Regions from separate parts of the Synechococcus sp. CBW1108 genome, predicted to be linked through region 2. Evidence: predicted binding sites of a transcription regulator. Region 2 holds the regulator's gene; the other holds the start of a gene.
The links. Region 2 encodes NtcA, which controls nitrogen genes in cyanobacteria. Its sites were predicted from a motif close to GTANCNNNNGNTAC; they were not measured.

Region 1: the regulator NtcA is predicted to act here: its motif matches at 3,818-3,831, upstream of urtA (urea ABC transporter substrate-binding protein).

Annotation. Positions count from the first base shown of each region.
Region 1 covers NZ_CP060395.1:1,276,665-1,281,624, forward strand. The annotation lists gene urtD (urea ABC transporter ATP-binding protein UrtD) at 1-6, opposite strand, end outside; gene urtC (urea ABC transporter permease subunit UrtC) at 3-1,190, opposite strand; gene urtB (urea ABC transporter permease subunit UrtB) at 1,195-2,352, opposite strand; gene urtA (urea ABC transporter substrate-binding protein) at 2,442-3,734, opposite strand; gene ureG (urease accessory protein UreG) at 3,854-4,450, opposite strand; gene H8F27_RS06880 (urease accessory protein UreF) at 4,460-4,960, opposite strand, start outside.
Region 2 covers NZ_CP060395.1:1,760,494-1,765,453, reverse strand. The annotation lists gene H8F27_RS09495 (NIL domain-containing protein) at 1-201, opposite strand, end outside; gene H8F27_RS09490 (thioredoxin domain-containing protein) at 257-820, shown strand; gene thyX (FAD-dependent thymidylate synthase) at 813-1,559, shown strand; gene dcd (dCTP deaminase) at 1,598-2,191, opposite strand; gene H8F27_RS09475 (cob(I)yrinic acid a,c-diamide adenosyltransferase) at 2,235-2,804, opposite strand; gene ntcA (global nitrogen regulator NtcA) at 3,089-3,754, shown strand; gene H8F27_RS09465 (DUF3084 domain-containing protein) at 3,789-4,960, shown strand, end outside.

The DNA of each region.
Region 1 (4,960 bases), 480 kb from region 2:
AGTCATGGCAAACCTCCAGATCCTGTGGAACCGGTTTCTTCAGCAAGGGCACGGGCTTCAATCTCGCGCTTCTCGGCCTGTACGAGTGGATCGAGGTCAAGGCCGGGATAGGTGGGAGCCAGCGGCGGCCAGCCCACCATCGCCTGAATGTGGCGAAGCCCGCCTTTGCGCCACCAGCCCACTACCCCATCGGGCAGGGCTGTAACCACCAGCAGGAAAAGCCCCCCCTGAACGAACAGCCAGGTTTCGGGTAGCTGTTCGCTGATCAGGCTCTTGGCGTAGTTGATCAACACCGCACCGAACACGGCGCCGATCAGGGTGCCGCGGCCCCCCACCGCCACCCAAATCACCATCTCAATCGAAAAGGGAACCGACATGAACTGGGGCGAAATAATGCCCGATTGCACGGTGTAGAGGGCACCACTGATACCGGCAAGAGCACCAGCGACGGTGAACACAAGGGTCTTGTAGGCGGTGGGGTTGTAGCCGGTGAAGCGCAGCCGCGGCTCGTCATCGCGCACTGCCACCAGGGCATCGCCAAAGCGACCGCTTGTAAGCCAGCGGCAGAGGAACCAGGCAGCCACCACGAGCAACACCGTGATCCAAAAGAGGTAACGCTGCATGCCATCGGAACCCACCAGCTCACCGAAGAAGCGAGCGGTGTCTGTCTTGAGACCGTTGGTGCCGTTAATCAGCTTCTGCTGGCCGTTGAAGAAGTTAAAAAACACCAGCAGGGCCGCCTGGGTGAGGATCGAGAAGTACACCCCTTTGATGCGGTTACGAAATACAAGAAAGCCCAGTACTCCAGCCACAATCGCTGGAATCACCCAGATCGCCAAAAGCGTGAACAGGGGCGAATTGAACGGCTGCCAGAAGAGGGGCAGGCTCTTGACGCCATAGAGGCTGAAGAACTCCGGCAACTGGCCAGGCTCAAGCGAATTGAGCGAAAGATGCATACCCAGGGCATAGCCGCCGAGGGCAAAGAAGATTCCCTGACCAAGGCTAAGCAGGCCGGTGAAACCCCAGATCAGATCAACACCCAGAGCGACGATGCCAAGAGCCAAAAAGCGACCGAGCAGGTTGAGCCGAAAGGGCGGCAACACGAAGGGCAGGATCAGGGCGGCCGCCACGATCAGAATCCAGGGCCACCAGCGACGCAGAAAAACGATAAGGAAAGGTGAGCTGCTCATCGCCTCAGGCCTCCACCATGCGTCCCTTTTGCGGGAACAGGCCTGCAGGCCTGAACTGCAGGAAGACGACGATCAGCACGAACACCAGCACCTTTGCCATCGATGTGGTGGCAAAAAAGGTGATCGTCTCGTTCAGGCCGGCGGGCATCGTCGGCCAAAGCAACAGGAGGGAACCAGAGCCGAGCACATAGCTCAAGATGCCGATGCCGAGGGCCGCCACCACGGTGCCGAGCAGCTTGCCGACCCCACCGAGTACCACGACCATGAAGCAATCAACGATGTAATTACCGCCAAGGTTTGGGCCCACCGAACCCAGCAGGGTGACGGCAACACCGGCCACCCCGGCCAGCCCCGAGCCAACCAGAAAGGTGAGGGCGTCGACCTTTTGGGTGGGGATGCCAAGGCAACTGCTCATCGGCCTGTTCTGGGTGACGGCCCGAATGCGGATACCCCAAACACTCTTCTGCAGGAACCAGTTCACCGCCACAAGGGCAATTGCCGTCAGCGCGATGATGAACAGACGGCCGGTGGGCATTGTCACCCCCGCCAAATCGATCGAACCACGCAGCCACTGAGGCGCCGTGACATCAATGTTGCGAGCACTGAACCAAGGCTGATCCAGGGCTCTCACGCTGCCAAGGGCCGAAGCCAGCCCAATACCCAGAACGCCGGCCAACACCCAGCCGCCAACGCCAAGCAGCGGCGCCCAACGCCTCTGCCACCAGATCTGGGGGGTGAGACGCGGCGCGAACATCCCCAGCAACACCGCCAGCAGCAAGCCGAGAAAGAAGGCCGTGGAAACTGAACGCACGAACTGCTGCAGGATCAGGCTGACGCCCCAGGTGGCCAGCAAGGTTTCCAGGGGACGGCCGTAGAGGCGCCTAATCACCGTCTTCTCGAGAAGCAGCCCGGCCAAGCCACTAACCAGGAAGGCGATCGGTATCGCAATCAGTAAATAGATGGGGAAGAGGCCGGAAAGGGGGCCGTTCTTGAGCAGGTTCTGCACCACGAAGGTGGTGTAGGCGCCGAGCATCATCAACTCCCCATGGGCCATGTTGATGACACCCATCAGGCCGAAGACCACAGCGAGGCCAAGCGCCGCCAGCATCAGCACCGAGCCGATCGCCAGCCCGTTGAAGAGCGTGTCGTAAAGAGCTGTCATGGAGTCCCGAAGGGGACAAAGGAACAAAAATAAAAAAGGGGAAGAAGACTAAATGTCTCCCCCCCCTGCAGCTAATCAAAGTGGGCTGATCACATCTTGAACTTGCCAGCGTCAGGACGATCCTGCGTCCAATCGCAGGTGTAGCCCTTGGTTTCGGGAACGAACTGGTTCCAGGCAATCGGCTTGAGCACACCCTTATCTTCGATGATCTTGAACATGCCGTCCTTTTGGACCTCACCAATCATCACCAGCTCGGTGGTGTGATGGTTGGGCTGCACCTCGATCTTGCCCTGGGGGGCATCGAAAGTAACCCCGATTAGCGATTTGCGCACGGCGCTGTTGTCAACGCTATTGGCCTTCTCCGCTCCAGCGGCCCAGAGATAGATCATGTTGTAGGCAGATTCAGCCGGGTCGTTGGTGACTCGGTTTTCGCCATATTTGGCCTTGAAGTTCTTGGTGAACTCCTTGGAAGCTGGTGTATCCAGGCTCTGGAAGAAATTCCAGGCCGCATAGGTGCCTTCCAGGTACTCAGGGCCGATTGCCGCAACCTCCTCCTCAGCAATTGAGAAGCTCATGATCGCGTAGCCGTTGGCAGGGGTGATGCCAGCAGCCTTCATCTGCTTGAAGAAGGCAACGTTGCTATCGCCATTAAGGGTGTTGACGATCACGCCACCCTTGGGCAGGGCCTGCTTGATCTTGGCAATGATCGGAGCCACCTCAGTGTTGCCAAGTGGCAGGTAGTCCTCACCCACCAGGTTGCCGCCCTCAACCTTGAGCTGCTCCTTCATGATCGTGTTCGCGGTGCGCGGATACACGTAGTCGGAGCCCACTAGGAAGAAGTCCTTGCCCTTGTTCTTCAGCAGCCAGGAGACCGCGGGTTCCGCCTGCTGATTGGGGGTAGCACCGCTGTAGAAAATGTTCTTGGAGCACTCCTGACCTTCGTATTGGATCGGATAGAAGAGGAAGTGATCCTTGGCTTCAAACACCGGCAGCATCGCCTTGCGGCTAGCTGAGGTCCAGCCACCAAACACCACAGCCACCTGATCCTGATCGATCAGTTTTTTGGCTTTCTCAGCGAAGGTGGGCCAGTCAGAGGCACCATCTTCTTCGACGGGAACAATCTTCAGCTTTTTGCCCTCGATGGTGATCCCGCCCTTGGCGTTGATCTCCTCGATCGCCATCAACTCGGCTTCAGCCACCGTGTTTTCGGAGATGGCCATGGTGCCTGAGCGGGAATGCAAAATCCCCACCTTCACTTCACCATCAAAATCGCCAGAGGCTTTTTCGCCGCCGCCGCAGGCCACGAGCGAAAGGCTGGCTGCCATCGCCGTAGCGCCAGCGACGTAACGCATGGTGGTTTTGCGCATCAGGGAAGACTTCATAAAAACTCCTACGGGAAACCGCTGAATGTTCCGCTTCTGCTCAGCGGTTGTAGGAAGGTATCCAGTAGTCCCATTTTGGCTTTGTAGCGGTTGCAACGGTTCCACTAAAAGCAAGCCAATTAGGGCAGCTGGGCCCACAAAAACTGCTCCACCGCCTCCAGCCCTTCGCCGCTGCGGATGTTGGTGAAGCACCAGGGGCGCCCAGGGCGCATGCGCTCGGTATCCGCTGCCATCACCTCAAGGATGGCCCCCACCATCGGGGCCAGATCGATCTTGTTGATCACCAGCAGGTCGGAGCGGGTGATCCCCGGACCGCCCTTGCGGGGGATCTTGTCGCCAGCGGCGACATCGATCACGTAGATGCAGAGATCCACCAGTTCCGGGCTGAAGCTGGCAGCCAGGTTGTCGCCGCCGCTCTCCACCAGCACCAGATCCAGATCGGGAAAGGCCGCCTCCAGCTCGGCCACCGCAGCTCGGTTGATCGAACAGTCCTCACGGATGGCGGTGTGGGGGCAGCCACCGGTTTCGACGCCGCGGATGCGTTCGGGCTCTAGGGCCCCAACTCGGGTGAGGAACTGGGCGTCTTCCTGGGTGTAGATGTCGTTGGTGACAACCGCCAGCTGCAGGCGATCGCGCAGCCGCCGGCACAGGGCCTCCACCAGGGCCGTTTTGCCCGAGCCCACCGGCCCAGCTACGCCCACCCGCAGCTTGCTCATCCGATCCGCTCAGCTGCGAAACAGCCTGGAGTACAGCTCGGCGTGGCGCAACTGGGCCAGACCCGCACCCACACCACCGCTCCAGAGCTGATCTGGATCGGCAGCCGCCAGTTCCAGGGCCCGCTCGGCAATCAAAGGCGCCAGGCCCAGCTGTAGGCGCTGGGCCTCGGTGGGTCCTAGGGGCACCAGCCGCAAGGCCGCACTGAGCTGGTTTGCCACCCAGCCATACAAGTAGGCCTCCACCAGCTCGGTGGCAGCAACCTCCAGGGCGCGGCCCGCCAGGGCAAAGGCTGCTGGCCAGGCCAGGTTCAAGGCGGGCGGATTGAAGCCCAGATCGGCCAGCAGCCCCAGCAGCGACGCCCCCATCTGACGCTGCTGGGCGCGCACCTCGGCCGCCTCCCGCAGGGCCAGCAACCAGCTGTCGCGCTCGCGCAATTCGGCCACCTCAGCCAGCAGCAAGCCCGGCAGGCTCGCCGCCTCCAGCGCCAGGGTGCCGCGCTGCAGCTCGGC
Region 2 (4,960 bases):
CCCCTGGCTTTCCAGCCAGGTCTCCGCCGCGGCCAGCTCATCGATGTCACCCGACAGCTCCACCACCATGGTGCCGCTCTGGTTGGGCGCGATCTGGGCCTTGAGAATCTTGGCGGCAATGTCAAAGTCCACCGCCAGCCGATAGGTGATCGGCTGGTGCACCGCCTCGCGGGGGAAATGGAGGATGAGGCGCCGTTTCACAGGGAGGCCCCTTTGCCTTGCTCACAACGCTAGCAAGCACTGCCAAAGTGAGGTCATGGTGAATTCCCCCCCCACCCCAGCTCTGGGCCAGGGCGAAAGGCTGCTGCTACTGCTGCTGGCGGCCCTACTTGCCGCCGGCCTGCTGTGGTTCCGCGGTGGCCTCCACCCGGAAGCCCCGCTGGAGCGCCTGGCTCGCCAGTCCCTCGACCTGCAGGTGGCTCTCCACAACGGGAGGCCAACTCTGGTGGAGTTCTATGCCGACTGGTGCGAAGCCTGTCGCAGCATGGCTCCAGCCATGGAGAGAGTGGAAGTCCAGCACCGCGGCCAGCTCGATGTCGTGCTGCTCAATGTGGACAACCCCCGCTGGCAAGCGGAGCTGGAGCGCTATGCGGTCAACGGCATTCCCCAGCTTGAGCTGTTTGATGCCACCGGGGTGGCCGTGGGCCGGGCCATCGGCGCCCGCAGCGCCGGCGAACTGCAGGCCCTCAGCGACGCCCTGCTCAGCGGCCAGCCCCTGCCCCAGCTGGCGGGGGTAGGCCAGGTCAGTGCCCTTGGCAGCGATCCCGAGCCCAAGGCCGCAGAAGCTGGCACCATGGCCTCACCCCGCAGCCATGGCTGAAGCCGCCGTGTCCCTTGATCCCCGCTTCCGCGTTGAGCTGATCGCCGCCACCCCCAACCCGCAGCAGTGCGTCTATGCGGGCATGCACCAGGACTACAGCGAGGGGTTCGTGGCCGCCGATCGGGCCAACTGGCCCGATGAGACCCAAGCTGGCGAGATCTGCGTCAAACGGCTACTGGCCGGAGAGCGAGGCCACTACGGCCCCCTCGAGCACGCCCAGATCGTGCTCAATGTGGGCTGGTTTCCCCACTCGGTGATGCAACAGGCCCGCACCCACCGGGTGGGGGTGAGCTTTGATGTGCAGTCGATGCGCTACACGGGCGAGCGCATCTGCCGCGCCGCCCGGGGCGAACTGGAGCTGGAGGAGGTGTTCTATCTCCGGCCCGTTTGCGATTACAGCGACCGCAAGGGCAAGAAGTATCACTATTCGATAGGGCAGCGCGCTATCGATCTGGAGCTCTGCCGCGCCGCCGCCGAGCGCTACCGCGACCTGCTGGCCGCCGGCTTCGCCGAGGAGCACGCCCGCGGCATCCTGCCCTTTGATTACCGCCAGCACTTCGTGGTTAGCTTTACACTGCGGGCCCTGCTGCACTTCCTCGACCTGCGGGCCAAACTCGATGCCCAGCAGGAAATACGCGAACTCTGCGTCCTGATCTGGCCCCACCTGCAGGCCTGGGCCCCCCAGTTTGCCGACTGGTACGAGAAGAGCCGGCTGCACAAGGCTCGGTTGGCCCCCTAGCGGGCCATACCCCAGCGTCTGCTATTCCTCCGGCAGCCCTAAATACGCGCCAGGGTGACCCGCTCTGGTTGGTGCTGATACTTGCCAGCGCGATCATGATAGGTGGTTGCGCAGGGATCCCCCTCAAAGAACAACAGCTGGCAGATACCCTCGTTGGCGTAGATGCGGCAATCGGCTCCCGAGGAATTACTGAACTCAAGGGTGAGATGGCCCTCCCAACTCGCCTCAGCCGGCGTGGTGTTGACGATGATGCCTAGACGAGCATAGGTGCTCTTACCCAGGCAAATCACGGTGATATTGGCGGGCACTTTCATCTTCTCCAGCGCCACACCGAGGCCGTAGGAGTGGGCCGGCAGAATGAAATAGACCCCGTCCCCATCCTGATTTAGGGGTGCGGGCTCGAGGTTGGCGGGATTGAACCGCTTCGGGTTCACCACCGTGCCAGGCACGTGCCGGAAAATTAAAAACTCCTTAGCAGAGAGCCTCAGGTCGTAGCCATAGGAGGAGCAGCCGTAGCTGAGCACCGGCGAGCTAGCCGTATCCGGATCCAGGTGGCGCACCAGGCTCGACTGGAAGGGCTGAAGCATCCCGGAGGCGGCCTGCTCATTGATCCAGCGGTCGTTCTTGAGCATTGACGGGAAGGGGAAACAGGAACGACGGGGCCATCAAAAGCCCCTAGAGACCACGCCGCAGCTTGGTGACCTGGTCGGCCATGGCCATCAATTCAGGAGCCATGGCCGGGCCGGTCACAATGACATCCAGATGGACCGGACGGCGCTCCAGGGTGGCAAGCACCTCAGCTTTATCGAGATAGCCCAGCTCCACTGCCAGCCCGAGCTCATCAAGCACCAGCAGGTCTACTGCCCCACTGAGCAGCCGCTCTCGGCTGTAGGCCCACACCTGCTGCACTGCCGCTAGAGACTGGGCCGCCAGCGACTGGGCAGTCAACTCCTCAGACTGGCTGGCCGCCGGCTCCGAGATGCAGTAGGGCACCCCGGGCCGCAGCCACTGCAGGCGCCCACACAGCCAAAGGCTGCTTTCGAGCCCCTGATCCACCCCTCCCTTGAGCAACTGGCTCACCAGCACCCTGCTACCCAGGCCGGCGGTCCGCAGGGCCTGGCTCAACACCGACCCAAAACTGCCCCGAAACGGAGCCGTGTGAATCTGCAGCAGCCCCTCCTGTTGGGCTACCAGACGCAGCACGGGGGCCGGGGTGACTGGGGCAAGGGGCAAGCTGGCGGTCATGAACTCTCTGAAACGACAGCCGCTGATGGGCGACTGCGCGAAGCTGAATGTAGCGGCATCGGGTCGCTTCACAAGCATCCGACCCCATCCCTAGCGGAAACACCTGTACCAACGCCTATCGTCCCAGGGGGAGAGCCAGGAAACCGTGTGTATTGCTACAGGGATCCCTACAGGCGATCCTTAAGGTCCCGAGATATGCCAGAGCCGTAATGGTTGGCGCTACCCACGGATTCAGCCGTACCGCCAACACTCCAACCACAGGGGCCCCGGGTTCGGTGGCGGGTATGGGCAGTGCCAGTCAGGCGGGTCCCACCCTGCAGGAAGTGATCCGCGGGCTGGCCGGCAGCACTGCCGAAACAATAGAGCGGGGAAAAACTATCTTTTTCCCCGGTGATCCGGCCGAACGGGTCTATCTTTTGCGCCGCGGTGCCGTGCGCCTGTCACGGGTCTACGAATCCGGTGAGGAGATCACCGTTGCCCTGCTGCGTGAGAACAGCCTATTCGGCGTCCTCTCCCTGCTCACGGGCCAGCGCTCAGATCGCTTTTATCACGCCATCGCCTTCACCCGGGTGGAGATTGTCACCGCGCCGGCGACCTCCGTGCGCAAGGCGATCGAACAGGATGCCAGCGTGGGGCTCCTACTGCTTCAAGGTCTCTCCTCGCGGATTCTGCAGACCGAAACGATGATCGAAACCCTCACCCACCGGGACATGAGTTCACGGCTGGTCAGTTTCCTCCTGGTGCTCTGCCGCGACTTTGGGGTTCCCAGCAGCCAAGGAATCACCATTGATCTGCGTCTTTCCCACCAGGCCATCGCCGAAGCGATCGGCTCAACCCGGGTGACCATCACCCGATTGCTCGGGGATCTGCGCAACGATGGCCTGGTGCAGATCGACCGTAAGAAGATAACGGTGTTTGATCCCATCGCCCTGGCCAAGCGCTTCAGCTGAACTCCGGAGATACTGGGGCCGGTCGCAGACGCACGTGACGGGTTGGCTGCTGATCCTGACGCTGCTGGTGCTGGGCGGAGTGCTCTCCAACCTGGGCGACCGTCTGGGGAGCCGGGTGGGCAAGGCGCGGCTGAGCCTGTTCAGGCTGCGGCCCCGCAACACCGCCGTTCTGATCACGGTGCTCACCGGCAGCCTGATCAGTGCCATCTCCCTCGGCCTGATGCTGCTGGTGAGCGAACGCCTGCGCACAGGCCTGTTTGAACTCGACCAACTGGAGGAGCGCCTGGCCAATAGTCGTCGCCTGCTGGCCAGCAGTCAGCTGGAGCTCAACCGAGCCGAACAGGGCAAGCGAGATGCCCAGCAGCGCTTTGAGCAGGCCCAGGCCCGTGCCAGCAAGCTGCGGCAGGAACTGGCCCCCCTGGTCGCCCAGCGCAATCGCCTGGAGCAGGAGCGCTCCCGGCTCAACCTCGAAGTGCGGGACCGGGACGCGGAGATTGGCCGCACCGAGGCCGAATTGAGCCAGGTGCGCAAGCGAATTGCGGCGGGAGCCCAAGAGCTCAAGGATCTGGAAAGCAACCTGATCGCCCTGCGCCGCGGCGATGTGGTGATCACCAGCGGGCAAATCCTCTCCAGCGCCAAGGTGGCCCTGGAACGCCCCGAGCAAGCCCAGCAGGTGATCACGGCCCTTTTGCAGCAGGCAAACATCAACGCCTTCCGCCGGGTGTTACCGGGCCAACCACCGGATCGCCAGATCCTGCTGGTGCCCAGAAACGACATCGCCAAACTGGAGGAGCTGCTCGCCAAGCCCGGCCGCTGGGTGGTGAGCATCCTCTCGGCCGCCAACGTGCTGCGGGGGGAGCGCCAGGTGCTGGCCTTCCCCGACTTGCGGCCAAATCGACCCGTCGTCAAGGCCGGCGAGGTGCTGGCCAGCACCACGGTGGAGGGAGACCTCACCGGCCTAGATGGCATCAACCGCCGCTTGAACCTGCTGCTGGCGGCGGCCTATGCCCGCGCCCAGCGCCAGGGCACCCTGGTGGAGGGGTTGCAATTCGACGCAGCCAGCCTGAACCAACTGGGTCGGGCCCTGGGCGAAAGACCCGCTGGCCAGGTGGTGCAGCTGGAAGCCGTGGTGCTGCGCGATGCCGACACCCCCGATCCGATTGCAGTCGAGTTGCGCTGGTTGCGACCGCCGGCGGACGACATCCC